2 regions of the Caballeronia sp. BCC1704 genome follow, and region 1 is predicted to be linked to the other one. Evidence: riboswitches for the same ligand, from Rfam matches in the RefSeq annotation. Region 1 holds a riboswitch; the other holds the start of a gene.
The links. Region 1 has a riboswitch for thiamine pyrophosphate ahead of thiC (phosphomethylpyrimidine synthase ThiC). Riboswitches for the same ligand answer to the same signal wherever they lie in the genome.
Positions count from the first base shown of each region.

Region 2: it holds a riboswitch for thiamine pyrophosphate, as region 1 does, so the genes downstream of both, HWX53_RS26730 (FAD-dependent oxidoreductase) here and thiC (phosphomethylpyrimidine synthase ThiC) in region 1, are expected to answer to the same signal.

Region 1 covers NZ_CADFFT010000001.1:1,375,635-1,383,410, reverse strand. The annotation lists gene HWX53_RS06420 (sensor histidine kinase) at 1-570, shown strand, start outside; gene HWX53_RS06415 (entericidin A/B family lipoprotein) at 724-858, shown strand; gene HWX53_RS06410 (DUF4397 domain-containing protein) at 992-1,774, opposite strand; gene HWX53_RS06405 (EamA family transporter) at 2,095-3,030, opposite strand; TPP riboswitch at 3,337-3,479, shown strand; gene thiC (phosphomethylpyrimidine synthase ThiC) at 3,607-5,538, shown strand; gene HWX53_RS06395 (glycine zipper 2TM domain-containing protein) at 5,795-6,007, shown strand; gene HWX53_RS06390 (hypothetical protein) at 6,219-6,752, shown strand; gene HWX53_RS06385 (hypothetical protein) at 7,020-7,157, shown strand; gene HWX53_RS06380 (L-lactate permease) at 7,365-7,776, shown strand, end outside.
Region 2 covers NZ_CADFFT010000007.1:71,821-79,596, reverse strand. The annotation lists gene mlaE (lipid asymmetry maintenance ABC transporter permease subunit MlaE) at 43-810, opposite strand; gene HWX53_RS26750 (ABC transporter ATP-binding protein) at 807-1,622, opposite strand; gene thiE (thiamine phosphate synthase) at 1,720-2,802, opposite strand; gene HWX53_RS26740 (thiazole synthase) at 2,799-3,605, opposite strand; gene thiS (sulfur carrier protein ThiS) at 3,625-3,822, opposite strand; gene HWX53_RS26730 (FAD-dependent oxidoreductase) at 3,843-4,973, opposite strand; TPP riboswitch at 5,165-5,289, opposite strand; gene HWX53_RS26725 (ABC transporter ATP-binding protein/permease) at 5,578-7,320, shown strand; gene HWX53_RS26720 (glutamate synthase subunit beta) at 7,389-7,776, opposite strand, start outside.

The sequences.
Region 1 (7,776 bases):
GGCAAGCTGCGCGAATCGGAGCCGGCAATGGCCGAGAAACTGTCGCGCGCCATCGGCAATCTGGATCAGGGCATCGCGCTCAAGCGGCGGATTATCGAGGACATGCGACCGACGGTGCTCGCCAACTTCGGTCTCGTCACGGCGCTGCGTTCGCTCGTGGACGAAGCCGCGCAGCGCAACGGCTGGACGGTCGAAGCCGATCTGCCGGACGACGAAGTGAAGCTCGGCGAAGCCATCGAAATCGCGCTCTTTCGCGTGGCGCAGGAAACGCTGACAAACGCCGCGAAGTACGCGCATGCGAGCCGCATTCGCATTGCGCTCACGCTCGACCCGGCGAACGTCGCGCTTTCGATCGACGATGACGGCATCGGCATCCGGCCGCAGGATTTGAAGCGCACGCAGACGCACGGACTGGTCGGCATGCGGCAGCGCGTGTCGGCGCGCGGCGGGCGCTTCGAGATAGAGCGCGCGACGCCGCATGGAACCAGCATTCGGGTGTCGATGCCGCGCGACCGCGTGCATGCGGATGCGGACGTGGATGACGGCCCGCCGGCACGCGCCGCCGCGTAGGACGATGCCGACGCGAAATACGGAATCCGCCGACACGAAAAACACATGTGTGCTTACAGCGCGCGCTCCGGCGCTTTTTTAAGATTATTCACACCGGTGAGGCCCATCGATAAGCAGCGGCCAATCCAGACATTTACTTCAAGGGGATTGAACATGACTCGAATCATCGCTTTGCTGCTGATCGCGGGCACCGCTGCGCTGGCAGGCTGCAATACCATCTCGGGCGCAGGTCAGGACATTTCGAAGGGCGGCCAGGCTATTTCGAACTCGGCGGAAGAACATAAATAAGCTGAGGCGCTCTATCAACGTAGCGTAGTTCCTGTCATCTCGCCGCCTTGCGCGGCGAGATTTTTTTTGTGCGTTAAAAAACCCGCCCGAGACCGCTCGGGCGGGTTTTCGTGACGGCCTGACGCGCAAGCGCTTACTGCGTATCCGGCAACTCCAGCGCCGGCGTCTGGGTGTTGCCGCCCTGCGCCACCAGCACCCGAATCTTGTACGGCACGACCTGCGACAGCGCGTTGCCCGAAGGCAGCGTCGTCACGAGCCAGTCCGCGTTATTGCCGAGATTGAACGAAGCCGACTTGTACACCGGCGTCTTCGAACCCGGCAGCGTCGCGATCAACTGATACGTGCCGCCCGAAACATAGATCGAGTCCTGCGTGCTCGCCGGAACCGCGCTCTTGAAGGCGATGCTCGGCATCGTCGCGTTGACCGTCGCGATGTTCGTCCCCGGCGCGACCAGATACAGATCGAGATTCTGCGCGTTCGCCGATGCGTTGAAGCCGCGCACGCGCGCGCTCGTCGACAGGAGACCTTTGTCGAACGGATCGTCGATCACGGCGATCGACGGCAGGAAGCCCGCGTCCGGCAGCGCGATGACCGTGTATTCGTGGCCTTTCGCCGCGTTGCTGATGCTCGAATTGGACGCGAGCTGGGTCGTCGTGTTCACGGCCGCGTAGCCGAAGTTGTGCTGGCCCGTGCCGATGTTCGCGAAGTTGGTCACCGCCTTGTAGCCGATGTTCGGTTGCAGCACCTTGCCGTTATCGTAGAAATCGACGTTCGGGCCGCTCGGAATCGCGTGGACGAAATGAACCTGCGCTTGCGTGAGGCCGAGTTCCTTGCCGACGTCGTCCGAACTTCCGCCGCATGCGGACAGGAGCGAAGCGACGGCAGCGAGCGCCGTGACGGTGCGGATGAGCTTCATGTGCCACCTTCCTTTTTGTGATCGTTGATGGTGTCGTGAAGGCTGCGGACGGCGGGCGGATGGCCCGCAACGCCGCGTCCTCGCCGCAAAGAACGCGTCTTGGTTTCATCGGAATGACGCGCCTCGCGGGTGGCGCATAAAGAGCAACACCCGTGCCCTTTTGCGGTGCGCGAGCGGCGCGACTCCGCCTGCAAGCCTTATTGCGCAAGGCTGCGGCATTCGTTAGAGGATTCGTTCGGGGCGCGAGAGCGCAGCGGCGTGTGCGCGGCTTCGAGCGCTGCGCGGGCGTGTTTCTTACAAGCGAAGCGAACGAAAGGCACTCACACCAACCCGCGCCGTCGATAATCGAACCAGAAAGAAAGCCCGACGCTCAGCAGAATGACGACCGTCGCAATGACGGTCCAGCGCGTGATCGCCTCGCCGAGCAACAGCGCGCCGAGCAACACCGCGACCACCGGGTTCACGTACATGCAGCTGCTCGCGATGATCGGGCTCGTATGCCGGATCAAAAAGCCGTAGGCGACATACGCGGCCATCGTCCCGACGAGCATCAGATACAGAAACGACAGCCCCGGCACGAAGCCGATGCCCGAGAGCCGCTCGCCCGAGAGCAACGCGACCGTCGTCGAGATTGAACCGCCGAGGCCGATCTGCAGCGCCGTCGACATGAAGAGGTCCGACGGCAGCTTGACGCGGCTCGCGAGGTGCGCCCCGCCCGCCCAGAAGATCGCGCCGCAGAGAATCGCGATGCTGCCCGCGGTCGAGCCGGAGGACGAATCGCCGTGGTTCAGCAACACGATGCCGACGAGCCCGAGCCCGACCGCCACCCACTCGCCCTTCGCGATGCGCCGGCCCGTGAGCGCGGCGATGATCGTCGCGAAAAGCGGCACGGTGGCGACCATCACGGCGGCCGTCCCGGTCTCGACGGTCCGCATGCCGTAGGCGAGCATCCCGCTGGACAAGCCGACGAGCAGCGTGCCGACGAGCGCGGCATTACGCGCTTCGGCCAACGTCGGCCAGACCGGCTTGCGGCGCGCCGCGAACACGAAGAGCCCGATGCCCGCGAACAGATTGCGCAAGCCGGAAAGCAAAAGCGGCGGAAACGACGCGAGCGACAGATGCACGGCGAGATATGTCGATCCCCACACGAGATAGACGACGGCCAGCGCGAGCGCGACTTGTCCCTTGTGCGAACGCGGCGCGCGAAACGGAAAACAATCGGGCAACGAAAACGGCAGGCGCGGCGGCTTGGACATGCGTTATCCGGCCAGCGTGCAAGACCGAGCCGTGTCTTCGATCCGACAGACGGCAATTGAACGGGCGAAAGCTCCGGCGCGACAAACGAGACAGGACGACATGGCGAAACAGTTGGAATGCGAACGCGGACGCAGAGGAGAAACAGCACAAGACGCGGGGCGTCGATTGCGGCTGCCGGGCGGTCAGGGAAAACACGCAGGCCGGGGCGAGCGACATTATGCAGTAAGCGCCCCGCGCGATCGACGAATCGCCGGACGAATTTTCGGATGGTTGCCAACACGCCACGCTGCGGTGTATGGTGGCGGCTGCTAACGCGGGGGTCCTGCGTTGCGCATCGCGATTGCGGCCGGTTTCATCGAGCGCAGTCGCCTCGCGCGGCGCGGGTGAGAAATACCCTTTGAACCTGATCTGGATAATGCCAGCGCAGGGAAGCGTTCGGGTTTCGACAGTCGCGCCGCATCAGACTACTTCTTCCGAACCCGTACCTTTCCGTCTCGTTCCTCCCTGTTTAGCTCCTGAGTCAGCCGAGCGCGGCAACGCTCGCATGTCAACACGTCCCACAGGAGAGACAGCACATGAATGCCAATCCCAAGTTTCTGTCGGAAAACGCCGTCGTCGACGCCGCCGCCATCGCCCCGCTGCCGAATTCGCGCAAGGTCTACGTGACCGGCTCGACGCCCGACATTCGCGTGCCGATGCGCGAGATCACGCAGTCGGACACGCCGGACGGCTTCGGCGGCGAGAAGAATCCGCCGGTGTACGTGTACGACACGTCCGGCCCGTACACCGATCCGGACGCGAAAATCGACATTCGCTCGGGATTGCCCGCGCTGCGCGCCGGCTGGATCGAGAAGCGCGGCGACACGGAAGAACTGGCGGGCCTGTCGAGCGAATTCGGCCGCGAGCGCGCCGCCGATCCGAAAACGGCCGAACTGCGCTTTCCCGGCCTGCATCGCAAGCCGCGCCGCGCCATCGCCGGCAAGAACGTCACGCAGATGCACTACGCGCGCGCGGGCATCGTCACGCCGGAGATGGAATACATCGCCATCCGCGAAAACCAGCGTCGCGCCGAGTATCTCGAAAGCCTGCGCAAGAGCGGCCCGAACGGCGAAAAGCTCGCGCAGATGATGGGCCGCCAGCATCCCGGACAGGCGTTCGGCGCGGCGGCGTTCGGCAAGGACGCGCTCAAGGAAATCACGCCTGAGTTCGTGCGCGAAGAAGTGGCGCGCGGCCGCGCGATCATTCCCGCGAACATCAATCACCCGGAAAGCGAGCCGATGATCATCGGCCGCAACTTCCTCGTGAAGATCAACGCGAACATCGGCAATTCGGCGGTCACGTCGTCCATCGGCGAGGAAGTCGACAAGATGACGTGGGCGATCCGCTGGGGCGGCGACACGGTGATGGACCTGTCCACCGGCAAGCACATTCACGAGACGCGCGAGTGGATCATCCGCAATTCGCCGGTGCCGATCGGCACGGTGCCCATCTATCAGGCGCTCGAAAAGGTCAACGGCAAGGCCGAAGACCTGACGTGGGAAATTTTCCGCGACACGCTCATCGAGCAAGCCGAGCAAGGCGTCGATTACTTCACGATCCACGCGGGCGTGCGGCTGCAATACGTGCCGCTGACGGCGAATCGCATGACGGGCATCGTGTCGCGCGGCGGCTCGATCATGGCGAAGTGGTGCCTCGCGCATCACAAGGAGAGCTTCATCTACGAGCACTTCGAAGACATCTGCGAAATCATGAAGCAATACGATGTCTCGTTCTCGCTCGGCGACGGCCTGCGCCCCGGCTCCATCTACGACGCGAACGACGAAGCGCAGTTGGGCGAGCTGAAGACGCTCGGCGAACTCACGCAAATCGCGTGGAAGCACGACGTGCAGGTGATGATCGAAGGTCCGGGCCACGTGCCGATGCAGCTCATCAAGGAGAACATGGACCTGCAGCTGCAATGGTGCGACGAGGCGCCCTTCTACACGCTCGGGCCGCTCACCACCGACATCGCGCCGGGCTACGACCACATCACCTCGGGCATCGGCGCCGCGATGATCGGCTGGTTCGGCACCGCGATGCTCTGCTACGTCACGCCGAAGGAGCACCTCGGCTTGCCGAACAAGGACGACGTGAAGGAAGGCATCATCACGTACAAGCTCGCGGCGCACGCGGCGGATCTGGCGAAGGGCCATCCCGGCGCGCAGGTGCGGGACAACGCGCTCTCGAAGGCGCGCTTCGAATTCCGCTGGGAAGATCAGTTCAACCTCGGCCTCGACCCGGACAAGGCGCGCGAATTCCACGACGAAACGCTGCCGAAGGACTCCGCGAAGGTCGCGCACTTCTGCTCGATGTGCGGCCCGCACTTCTGCTCGATGAAGATCACGCAGGACGTGCGCGACTTCGCCGCGAAGCAGGGCGTGAGCGAAACCGACGCGCTCACCCACGGCATGCAGACGAAGGCGATCGAGTTCGTGAAGAAGGGCGCGGAAATCTACCAGCCGACGTGATGCGCCGTTTCTGACGGACTGAAACCTCACCGGAAAAACGGCCTGTCGCGCGGCGAGCGCGACAGGCCGTTTTGCTTGCTGCGTTCCGCTCAAAGCCTTCTGCGACAAGGCTGAACGCTCATTCAGACGATTCGGGCATCTTTCCTGCTGCCTATCGAACGAACCGGCGAAAAAACGCGGCATGCGCGCCGGACCGTCGTCTTGTCCGGGAAGTCACGCCGCAGCCGATTCGTTCCATCATCACTGGAGAGTCGACATGAAAAACATCAAACAAATCGGCGCCGCAGCACTGCTCATCGCTTCTTTCGCCGGATTGACCGGTTGCGACAACATGACCACGCGTCAGCGCGACACCGCCATCGGCGCGGGCGTCGGCGCAGCGGGCGGGGCCGTGATCGGCGGCAGCGCGCTTTCGACGCTGGGCGGCGCGGCCGTCGGCGGGGTCATCGGCAATCAGGTCGGCAAGTAAGGGCCGCAGCGCATCGAGCGTGCGGCGCGACATCGTCGGGGCCGCACGTGTTTCAAGTCTGTTACAGGAAGCGATACCAGCCATCGTTCCTCACCGGGCGCATGCCACGCGCCATGCATCGATCGACTAAGCTCCTCTTTAACGGACCGGATCGGTTCTATCGAGACCATTGAACCCGAAGAGTCCCGCAGGCAATTCAAGGAGCAGCATCATGACGTCCGCACGCATCGTCCACGCAAAGAGCGGCATGGCCGCGCTCGCTGTGGGACTTCTGGTTAGCGGCTGTTACTACCCGTATCCCGATTACCCCGGCGCGGGTTACCCCACGGTCAGCGCCATCTATGCGCAGCGTGAATTCGCGCTACCGGCCAACGGAGCCTCGGGCGCATCGGCGGTGCCGGGGACCGGCATCGTCTACTCGACCGAACAGGTGCCCTACTCCGCCGTCTACCCTTATGCCGGCTACTACGGCGCTTATCCGTCCTATGGCTATCCGTATTACCCGTACCCGTATCCGGCGTATTACGGCTACGGCTATCCGGCGATCTCGGTCGGCTTCGGCTACTGGGGCGGCGGATGCTGCTGGGGCCACGGATACGGCTGGCACCACGGCGGCTGGCACCACGGCGGCGACTGGCATGGCGGCGGATGGCACGGCGGTGGCGGCTGGCACGGCGGCGGGACGTGGCAAGGCGGCTACGGCGGACATGGAGGCTTCGGCCACGGAGGCGGTCGCGGCCACTGAGTCGGGCGAGCGTGTTCATCTTCGTTACGAAATTGGCGTGTTCACCGGCGTAAGTCCGGTGCCCAGTAACGAACCTGAAACATTTTCCGACGCCGCGCGCCCGATGCGCCGCGTCGCCGGCTCGGTGCGCCTTCTCTCTTTCCTTTTCTGACAAGCCTTTGGCGGAATTGGACAGACAATTGGCACGTTTCTGGCTATTCACCGTCCCTATTTACCGCGATGCGACGGCGCCGCTGTCGCCCACTTCACGTTCTCGGGGAACAGGACATGATGGCCTTCGTGTTTTTTCTGCTTTGGATGCTTGCGTCGATCGCGCTTCTGACTGTCTGGGTGTTCCGGCAGACGCCGCCCGCGAACCGCGACAGCGGCGCAGCAACGGCCGCAGCCGCAGCCGTGGAAGGCTGATTCGCAGCTGACCCAATCCGACGAACCACGGCGCGTACGCGGGCTTTCACCGCTTGACGCGGCTCATCGGTCACCTATTCTTAGTGGGCGTGTTACGCCGGCGCTTAAGACGGCGCACGTCGCCGGCGTGCGCGACTGAAACATCGAACTCCGCGCGCATGGCGGCTGCGGCCGCCGCTTCGCCAACAAGAGAAAAAAGGAGACTCGATGTTCCATCAGCTACTCACACCCATTGCCGATTCACTGGCGCTGTCGTTCATCGTGGCGGCGCTGCCGATCATCATCGTGCTGGTGCTGCTCGGCTGGGCGCGCCGCCCGGCGTGGCAGGCATCGCTCGCGGGATTGATCGCCGCGCTCATCATCGCCGTCGCGGGCTGGAAGTTCCCGGTTGGCCTCGCGCTGAATTCGGTCGCGGCGGGCGCCGTCTTCGCGCTGTGGCCGGTCATGTGGATCGTGTTCGCGGCGATCCTGCTCTACAACGTCGCGCAACGCTCCGGGCGCTTCGAAGCCTTTCGGCTCTGGATGGTCGATAACCTGCCGAACGACAGGCGCATCGTGCTGGTGGTCATCGGCTTCTCGTTCGGCGCGCTGCTCGAAGGCATCTCCGGGTTCGGCACGC
Region 2 (7,776 bases), on a different contig from region 1:
TTCACAACGCCCACGCCCTCGCGGGCGTCCGCGAGTGGTCCATTAGCTGAACATCAACGCGGTCAGCAGGAAGTCGAGGCCGAGCACGGCGAGCGACGCGTAAACGACCGTTTTCGTCGTCGCGCGCGACACGCCTTCCGGCGTCGGCCGGGCTTCGTAGCCCTGGAACAACGCGATGAACGTCACCGCGAAACCGAACACGACGCTTTTCACGACGCCGTTGCCGACATCGCGCCAGACATCCACGCCGCCCTGCATCTGCGACCAGAACGCGCCCGAATCCACGCCGATCAGCAGCACACCGACCACATAGCCGCCGATCACGCCGACCGCGCTGAAGATGGCCGCGAGCACCGGCATCGAAATGATGCCCGCCCACATGCGCGGCGCGACGACCACCTTGATGGGATCGACGGCCATCATTTCCATTGCAGTGAGTTGCTCGCCCGCCTTCATGAGGCCGATTTCCGCCGTCAGCGACGTGCCCGCGCGCCCGGCGAAGAGTAGCGCCGTGACCACGGGCCCGAGCTCGCGCACGAGCGACAGCGCGACGAGCAGCCCGAGCGCCTGCTCCGAGCCGTAGCGGTTGAGCGTGTAGTAGCCCTGCAAGCCGAGCACGAAGCCGACGAAGAGACCCGACACCGCGATGATCACGAGCGAATAATTGCCGACGAAGTGGATTTGTTTCGTGACAAGCCGCGGGCGGCGCAGCAGCGGGAAGAATTCGAGCACGAGACGCGCGAGCATGCGCGTCGCGTAACCAGCGGTGCCGAAGCCGTCGAGCACCCAGCGTCCGAGTGCGCTGATCATGCCTTGCCTCCGATGCCGAAATCCGCCGCGAGGTTCTGGCTCGCGTAGTGGAACTTGAAGGGGCCGTCGGGCGTGCCGTCGATGAACTGGCGCACGGTTGGATCCTGCGACGCGCGCAGTTGCGCCGGCGTGCCTTCCGCGTGAATGCCGCCGTTGGCCACGAAGTACACGTAGTCGGCGATGGCGAACGACTCCGGCACGTCGTGCGAGACGAGAATGGACGTGGCGCCGAGCGCGTCGTTCAGCGTGCGAATGAGCTTCGCGGTGATGCCAAGCGAAATGGGATCGAGGCCGGCGAACGGCTCGTCGTACATCATGAGTTCGGGATCGAGCGCGATGGCGCGCGCCAGCGCCACGCGACGCGCCATGCCGCCCGAAATCTCCGACGGCGCGAGATCGCGCGCGCCGCGCAGACCGACGGCGTTGAGCTTCATCAGAACAAGATCGCGAATCAGCGCCTCGGGCAGATCCGTGTGCTCGCGCAGCGGAAACGCGACGTTCTCGAAGACCGTTTGATCCGTGAAGAGCGCGCCGAACTGAAACAGCATGCCCATCTTCCGGCGCAGCGCGTAGAGGCCGTCGCGCGTCTGCGAGCCGACGTCCTGCCCGCCGTACAGCACCTGGCCGCGGCTCGCCTTGACGAGACCGCCGATCAGCCGAAGCGTCGTGGTCTTGCCGCAGCCCGAGCCGCCCATGACCGCGACGACCTGACCGCGCGTGAAGCGCATGTTCAGGTTCGACAGGACAAGCCGGTCGCCGTAACCGAAGTCGACGTCGCGTAGCTCGAGCAGAGTCTCAGAAGAGGCTGGCACTGGGTAAGAAATTCCGTTGACGCAAAACGCCGCATTATAGGGCCTGCGTGCAATCGGTGCTTTGCCTAGTGCGCGGTGCCTAATTTTTTCGGAACTGTCAGCATTGACCTGCAAAGTTTTGTTGCAGCGATGTGACCGCCTGAGCAGTATCCGGCGCTTCGGTCACCGCGCGCACGACCGCCGCGCTGCCGACGCCCGTCGCGAGCACGTCGCCGATCACTTTGCCGTCGATTCCGCCGATCGCGACGAGCGGCACCCGGCCGCTTAACAACTGCACATAGCGGCGCAAGCGTGCGAGACCTTGCGGCTTGGTCGGCATGACCTTGGTCGTCGTCGGGAAGACGGCGCCGAGCGCGAGATAGCTCGGCCGGAAATGGAGCGCGCGCAGCATCTCGTAGTAGCCGTGCGTCGAGAGGCCGAGGCGCAGGCCGGCGCGCGCAATCGCGCTCAGATCGGCGGTCTCGACGTCTTCTTGGCCGAGATGCACGCCGTAAGCGCCCGCCGTTATCGCCTCGCGCCAGTGATCGTTGATGAAGAGCCGCGTCTGATGACGACGCCCCGCCGCCACGGACCGCTCGATCTCGCGTCGAAGATCGTCGGCGTCCGCGCTTTTGCGGCGCAGTTGCGCCGTGGCGACACCCAGATCGAGCACGCGCTCGACCCATTCGGCGCTCGGCAGAACGGGATACAAGCCGAGCGCGTCGGGGCACGCGGGGAATGCAGGCTCCGGCGCGGGCGGCAAGTCGCCGACGCGCGGGAACGTCGTGAAATCCACAGGCCAGGCGTCGTCTTTCGACTCGTCGCCGGTGCGCCAGGCCAGCGCCAGAACAAGCGCATCGTGCGGCTCGAAGTTGCAGTCGAGAAACGCGGCGAGCGCGGCGAGCCAGTCGTCGGACCGCTCGCCGTCGAGCACGAAACGCGCGCCCTTGCGCGTCAGCGTCACGCGCGAGCCGTGCGCTTCGAGCACGGCGGCGTCGCCGGCAAGCGCGCCGGGATCGGATTCACGCGGTTCCGTGAGCACGATCACGTCCTGCGCGCCGGCCGATTCGGGCGCGGTCAGGCAGATGCGCCAGCGCGTCGACGCGGCGGGCCAGTCGCCGAGCCGCGCGCGGATGCGCTCCGCGACTTCCACGAGTTCGTCCGCCGGCGGCCAGAACACTTCGCGACGGAGCAGGCTCATGCCGCACCTCCGTCCTGATGCCAGAACGGCATGCCGACGACCGGCGTGCTCGCCTGCGCGCTGTCGCGCTCGGCCATCGGACCGGCGAGAAACGCGCTGCGGCCCGCTTCGACGCCCAGCGCGAACGCACGCGCCATCTGCGGCGGAAACGTGGCCTGCGAAACCGCCGTGTTGAGCAGCACGCCGTCGAAGCCCCACTCCATCACCTGACACGCGTGCGACGGCACGCCGAGACCCGCGTCGACGATCAGCGGCACGTCCGGCAGCCGCTCGCGCAGCGTGCGCAGCCCGTAGGGATTGGTGACGCCCTTGCCCGTGCCGATGGGCGCGCCCCACGGCATCAGCGCTTCGCAGCCGGCATCGAGCAGGCGCCGGCCGATCACGAGATCTTCCGTGCAGTACGGCAGCACCTTGAAGCCGTCGCGCACGAGCTTCGCCGCCGCTTCGACCAGGCCGATCGGGTCGGGCTGGAGCGTGTAGTCGTCGCCGATCAGTTCGAGCTTGATCCACGGCGTGTCGAACACTTCCCGCGCCATGTAGGCGGTCGTCAGCACTTCGTCGACGCTCTGGCAGCCCGCCGTGTTCGGCAACAGCGCGACGCCGTGCCGCTTGAGCACGTCGAAGAAGCCGGCTTCGCCCGTCTCGGACTGACGGCGCAGCGCGACCGTCACCATGCCGGGACGCGCGGCATCGATGGAATCGGATAGCGATTGCAGCGACGGATAGCGCGACGTGCCGAGCAGCACGCGGCTCGGAAACGCCTCGCCGTAAAGCGTGAGCACGTCGGCGGTCTGTGTGGTCATGATGAAATCCTTCGTGTGTTCAGCCGCCCGCGACGGGCGAAACGACGTCGAGCTTGTCGCCCGGCGCGAGCGTCTTCGTGCCATGCTCGCCGCGCGCGACGAACTGGCCGTTGAGCGCGACCGCGAACGGCGGCTTCGCGCCGAACGCGGCGAGCGCGTCAGTGACGGTCGCGGCATCGGGCAACGTGAACTCGCGCTGATTGATGTGGATGTTCATGGTCCTGTCTCTGAATCGTGTCACGCGGCTACGGCCGCAAATGCGCCGTGCAGCAGCTCGCGCCATCTGGCAGCGCCGCGGAACTGCGCGAACGAAGCGGCGTCGCGCACCGTTCCTCCGATGAGCGCATCGGCGAGCGCGCAGGCGGCATCGGCCACTTCCGGCGCGATCATGAAGCCGTGCCGATACAGCCCGTTTACGCGCAGCGTCTGCGCGCCGTCCCAGACAATGGCCGGACGATGATCCGGCAGCGTCGGCCGGCATTGCGAATTGAGTTCGAGAATGCGCGCTTCGCCGAATCCCGGATGCACGGCGAACGCCGCGCTCAGCAATTCGAGCGCCGAGCGCACGCTGACGGGCGACATGTCCTCGCCCTCGACTTCCGTCGCGCCGATCACGTAGACGTCGTTCTGCTTGGGCGCGATGTAAAGCGGATAGCGCGGATGCAGCAAGCGCACCGGCCGCGTGAGCCCGATGCCCGGCGCATGCACGCGCGCCACTTCTCCGCGAATGCCGCGCAGCGCGGGCCACGCAGGCTTTGCGCCGAGACCGCGGCAATCGATGATCCAGCGCGCATCAGGCATGGCATCGACCGGCGTGTTCCAGTGCGTGCGCACGCCGCGCGCCGCCAGCCCCGCCGCGAGCGCTTTCAGCGCCTGCCGGTTGTCGAGCTGGCCTTCGTGCGGCAGCAGCCAGCCCTGCGCGAAGCGCGTCCCGAGCGCCGGTTCCGCCTCGGCGACCTGCGCGCCCGCGAGCTTGACGAAACCGCCGTCGAGTAGCGCGGCCGGAGCGTTCGCGCGCAGCCGGCGCTCGAAAAGCGGCGCTTCCGCGCGATCCGCGCCGTGCCACACGACGAGCGTCCCGTTGCGCTGAAAGTAGACCGGCTCAGGCAATGCCGCGAGCACATCCGGCCAGCGCGCGAGCGACGCCGCGCCGAGCTCGACGACGAGCGGCTCCGCGCTCGTTGCTTCCGCAAGCGGCGCGAGCATGGCCGCGGCGACCCACGCGGCCGACTGCGACCCGGCTTCGTCACCACGCTCGTAGAGCGCGACGCCGTGCCCTTCACCCGCGAGCTGCCACGCGACGAGCCGCCCGACGAGCCCGCCGCCGATCACCGCGAAATCCGGCCGGCGCGCGTCGCCCTGTTCCAAGCTGTTCACAATCCGATGTCTCCTCATCCGGTCCCGTGCGTCGGCTCGACAAAAGCGAGCGTCGCCGCAGGAAGCGGCATACCGATTGACTAACGTGACGAATCAGCGGAGGAGAGACCTGCACGGCGGCCGTCAGACGCACCGGGCGGAAAAGGAAGACTGGAAGAGACTGGAGGAATGGCGCGGCGAACGCGCGTTCTCCGGAAACTTCCCTCGCCGGTATTACCCGGATCGGGTGCAAAGGGTCTCTCTCAGCCTCGCCGCGCCGGCCACCGTTTCCAGTGACATTGCGCGCGAAGCACCCCTGTTTCGTCGCAGATCATTAGAGCATAAAAGGCAAAGCCGCTGCAAACCGGGATTGTCCGCTGCGGCCATACGCTTCCATTGTGCCGCGTCGTACCGCTCCGGTCGCGGGCGGCGGCACTCTGGCACAATGCCCCGAACACCGTTCGTCGGACGAACGGGCCGGTTTAAGCGACAGTTAAGGCAGCATCACAACAATCTGCGAACCCGGGACTGGCTGCGCGCACGTCGATGCCGCGCGCCGCACGGCAAGCGACACGTCTCAACCCGCCGGCGATCCGGCGCACCCGAACACAAGGTCATGGTCAACACGAATCTCGAAAGCACGCAGCAGAAGGCGGATGACGTATCGGCGTGGAGCCTCATCAAACCTTACTGGGTCTCGGAAGAGCGCGGCATCGCGTGGGGGCTTCTGGTCGCGATCATCGCGATCAATATGACGGTCGTCTGGATCAACGTGCGGCTCAACAGCTGGAACGCAGACTTTTATAACGCGCTCCAAAACAAGAACGTGCGCGACTTTCCGCATTTGCTGCTGATCTTCACGGGGCTCGCGTTCGCGTACATTCTGCTTGCGGTCTACGGGCGCTATCTCCGGCAGATGCTCGCGTTCCGCTGGCGGCAATGGCTCACGAACCGGTATCTCGAACAATGGTTCGGCGACAAGGCGTTCTACCGCATCGAGCGCGACCGCCTCGCCGACAACCCCGACCAGCGTATCAGCGACGACCTGCAATCCTTCGCGACCACCACGCTTACGCTGTCGCTCGACCTGCTGTCGACGCTCGTCACGCTCGTCACCTTCATCACCATTTTGTGGACGCTCGCGGGCGCTCTGACGCTCACGCTCTTCGGCAAGCCGCTCGTCGTTCCGGGCTACATGGTGTGGGCCGCCGCGCTCTACGCGATTCTCGGCTCGCTCATCATCCAGAAGGTCGGGCATCCGCTCGTGTCGATCAACTATCAGCAGCAGAAAGTCGAGGCGGACTTTCGCTTCGGCCTGATTCGCGTGCGCGAAAACGCCGAGCAGATTGCGTTCTACGACGGCATCGCCACCGAAACCGCCAACGCGAAGAGCATCTTCCAGCGCATTCGCGACAACTGGTGGCTCATCATGAAGTACACGAAGCGCATGACCTTCGTGCTGTCCTTCTACGGGCAAATCGCGATCATCTTTCCGATCATGGTCGCCGCGCCCCGCTACTTCGCGGGCGCGTTTTCGTTCGGCGTGCTGATGCAGATTTCATCGGCGTTCGGCACGGTCAGCGATTCGTTCTCGTGGTTCATCAACAGTTATTCGACGCTGGTCGAATGGCGCGCCACCGTCAACCGTCTGCGCGAATTCAAGCGCGTGATGCGCTCGACGCATATTCGCGAGGAAACGTCGCCTGCGACGGAGCGCGGCGGCATCAATTTGCATTACACGAGCACGCCGTCGCTGACGACCAACGGTCTCATGCTCGCGCTTCCGAATGGCACGCCGCTTTCGCGCGTGGCGGATGTCTCCGTTGAGCCGGGGTCGCGCTGGCTCGTCGTCGGGCCGTCGGGTTCTGGCAAGAGCACGTTGATGCGCGCGCTCGCGGGCCTGTGGCCGTTCGGCGACGGCACCATCGACGCGCCCGTCGATGCGAAGCTCATGTTCGTGCCGCAGCAGAGTTATCTGCCGATCGGGACGTTGCGCGCGGCGCTGTCGTATCCGTCGCCGGGCGAGACGTTCGGCGACGACGCACTGCGCGAAGCCTTGCGCTCCTGCAATCTCGAAGCGTACGCGGACCGGCTCGACGAAAGCGCGCACTGGGCGCGCAGCTTGTCGCCGGGCGAGCAGCAGCGGCTGGCTGCGGCGCGCGTGCTGCTGCACAAGCCGGACTTCGTGTTCCTCGACGAAGCGACGAGCGCGCTCGATGCCGAAAACGAGCTGCACATCTACAACACGCTGGTCGAGCGGCTGCCGAAAGCGGCGATCTTAAGCGTCGCGCATCGGGAGTCGGTCGCGATGTTTCATGACTATAAGATCGAGATCGAAAGGGCGATGGTGGAGGCTTGATTTCTGCGCGTAGATAGCAAAAAGGCCACGGAACGCGTGGCCTTCTTGCTTCACGATGCGTCGAACGATTACCGCGGCAACTCACTCGACCCCATCAAATACGCATCCACCGACCGCGCGCACTGACGTCCTTCGCGAATCGCCCAGACGACGAGCGACTGCCCGCGCCGCATATCACCCGCCGTGAACACCTTGTCCACCGACGTGTAGTACGCCTTCTCGCCTTCAGTCGTTGCCCGCACGTTGCCGCGCGCGTCCTTGTCGACGCCGAACGCTTCCAGCACCGGCGAGAGCGGCTGCGTGAAACCCATCGCGAGCAGAACGAGATCCGCCTTCATCTCGAATTCGGAATTCGGCACTTCCTGCATCTTGCCGTTCTTCCACTCGACGCGCGCCGCGATCAGCTTCTCCACCTTGCCGTTCTTGCCTTCGAACCGCTTGGTCGCAACCGACCAG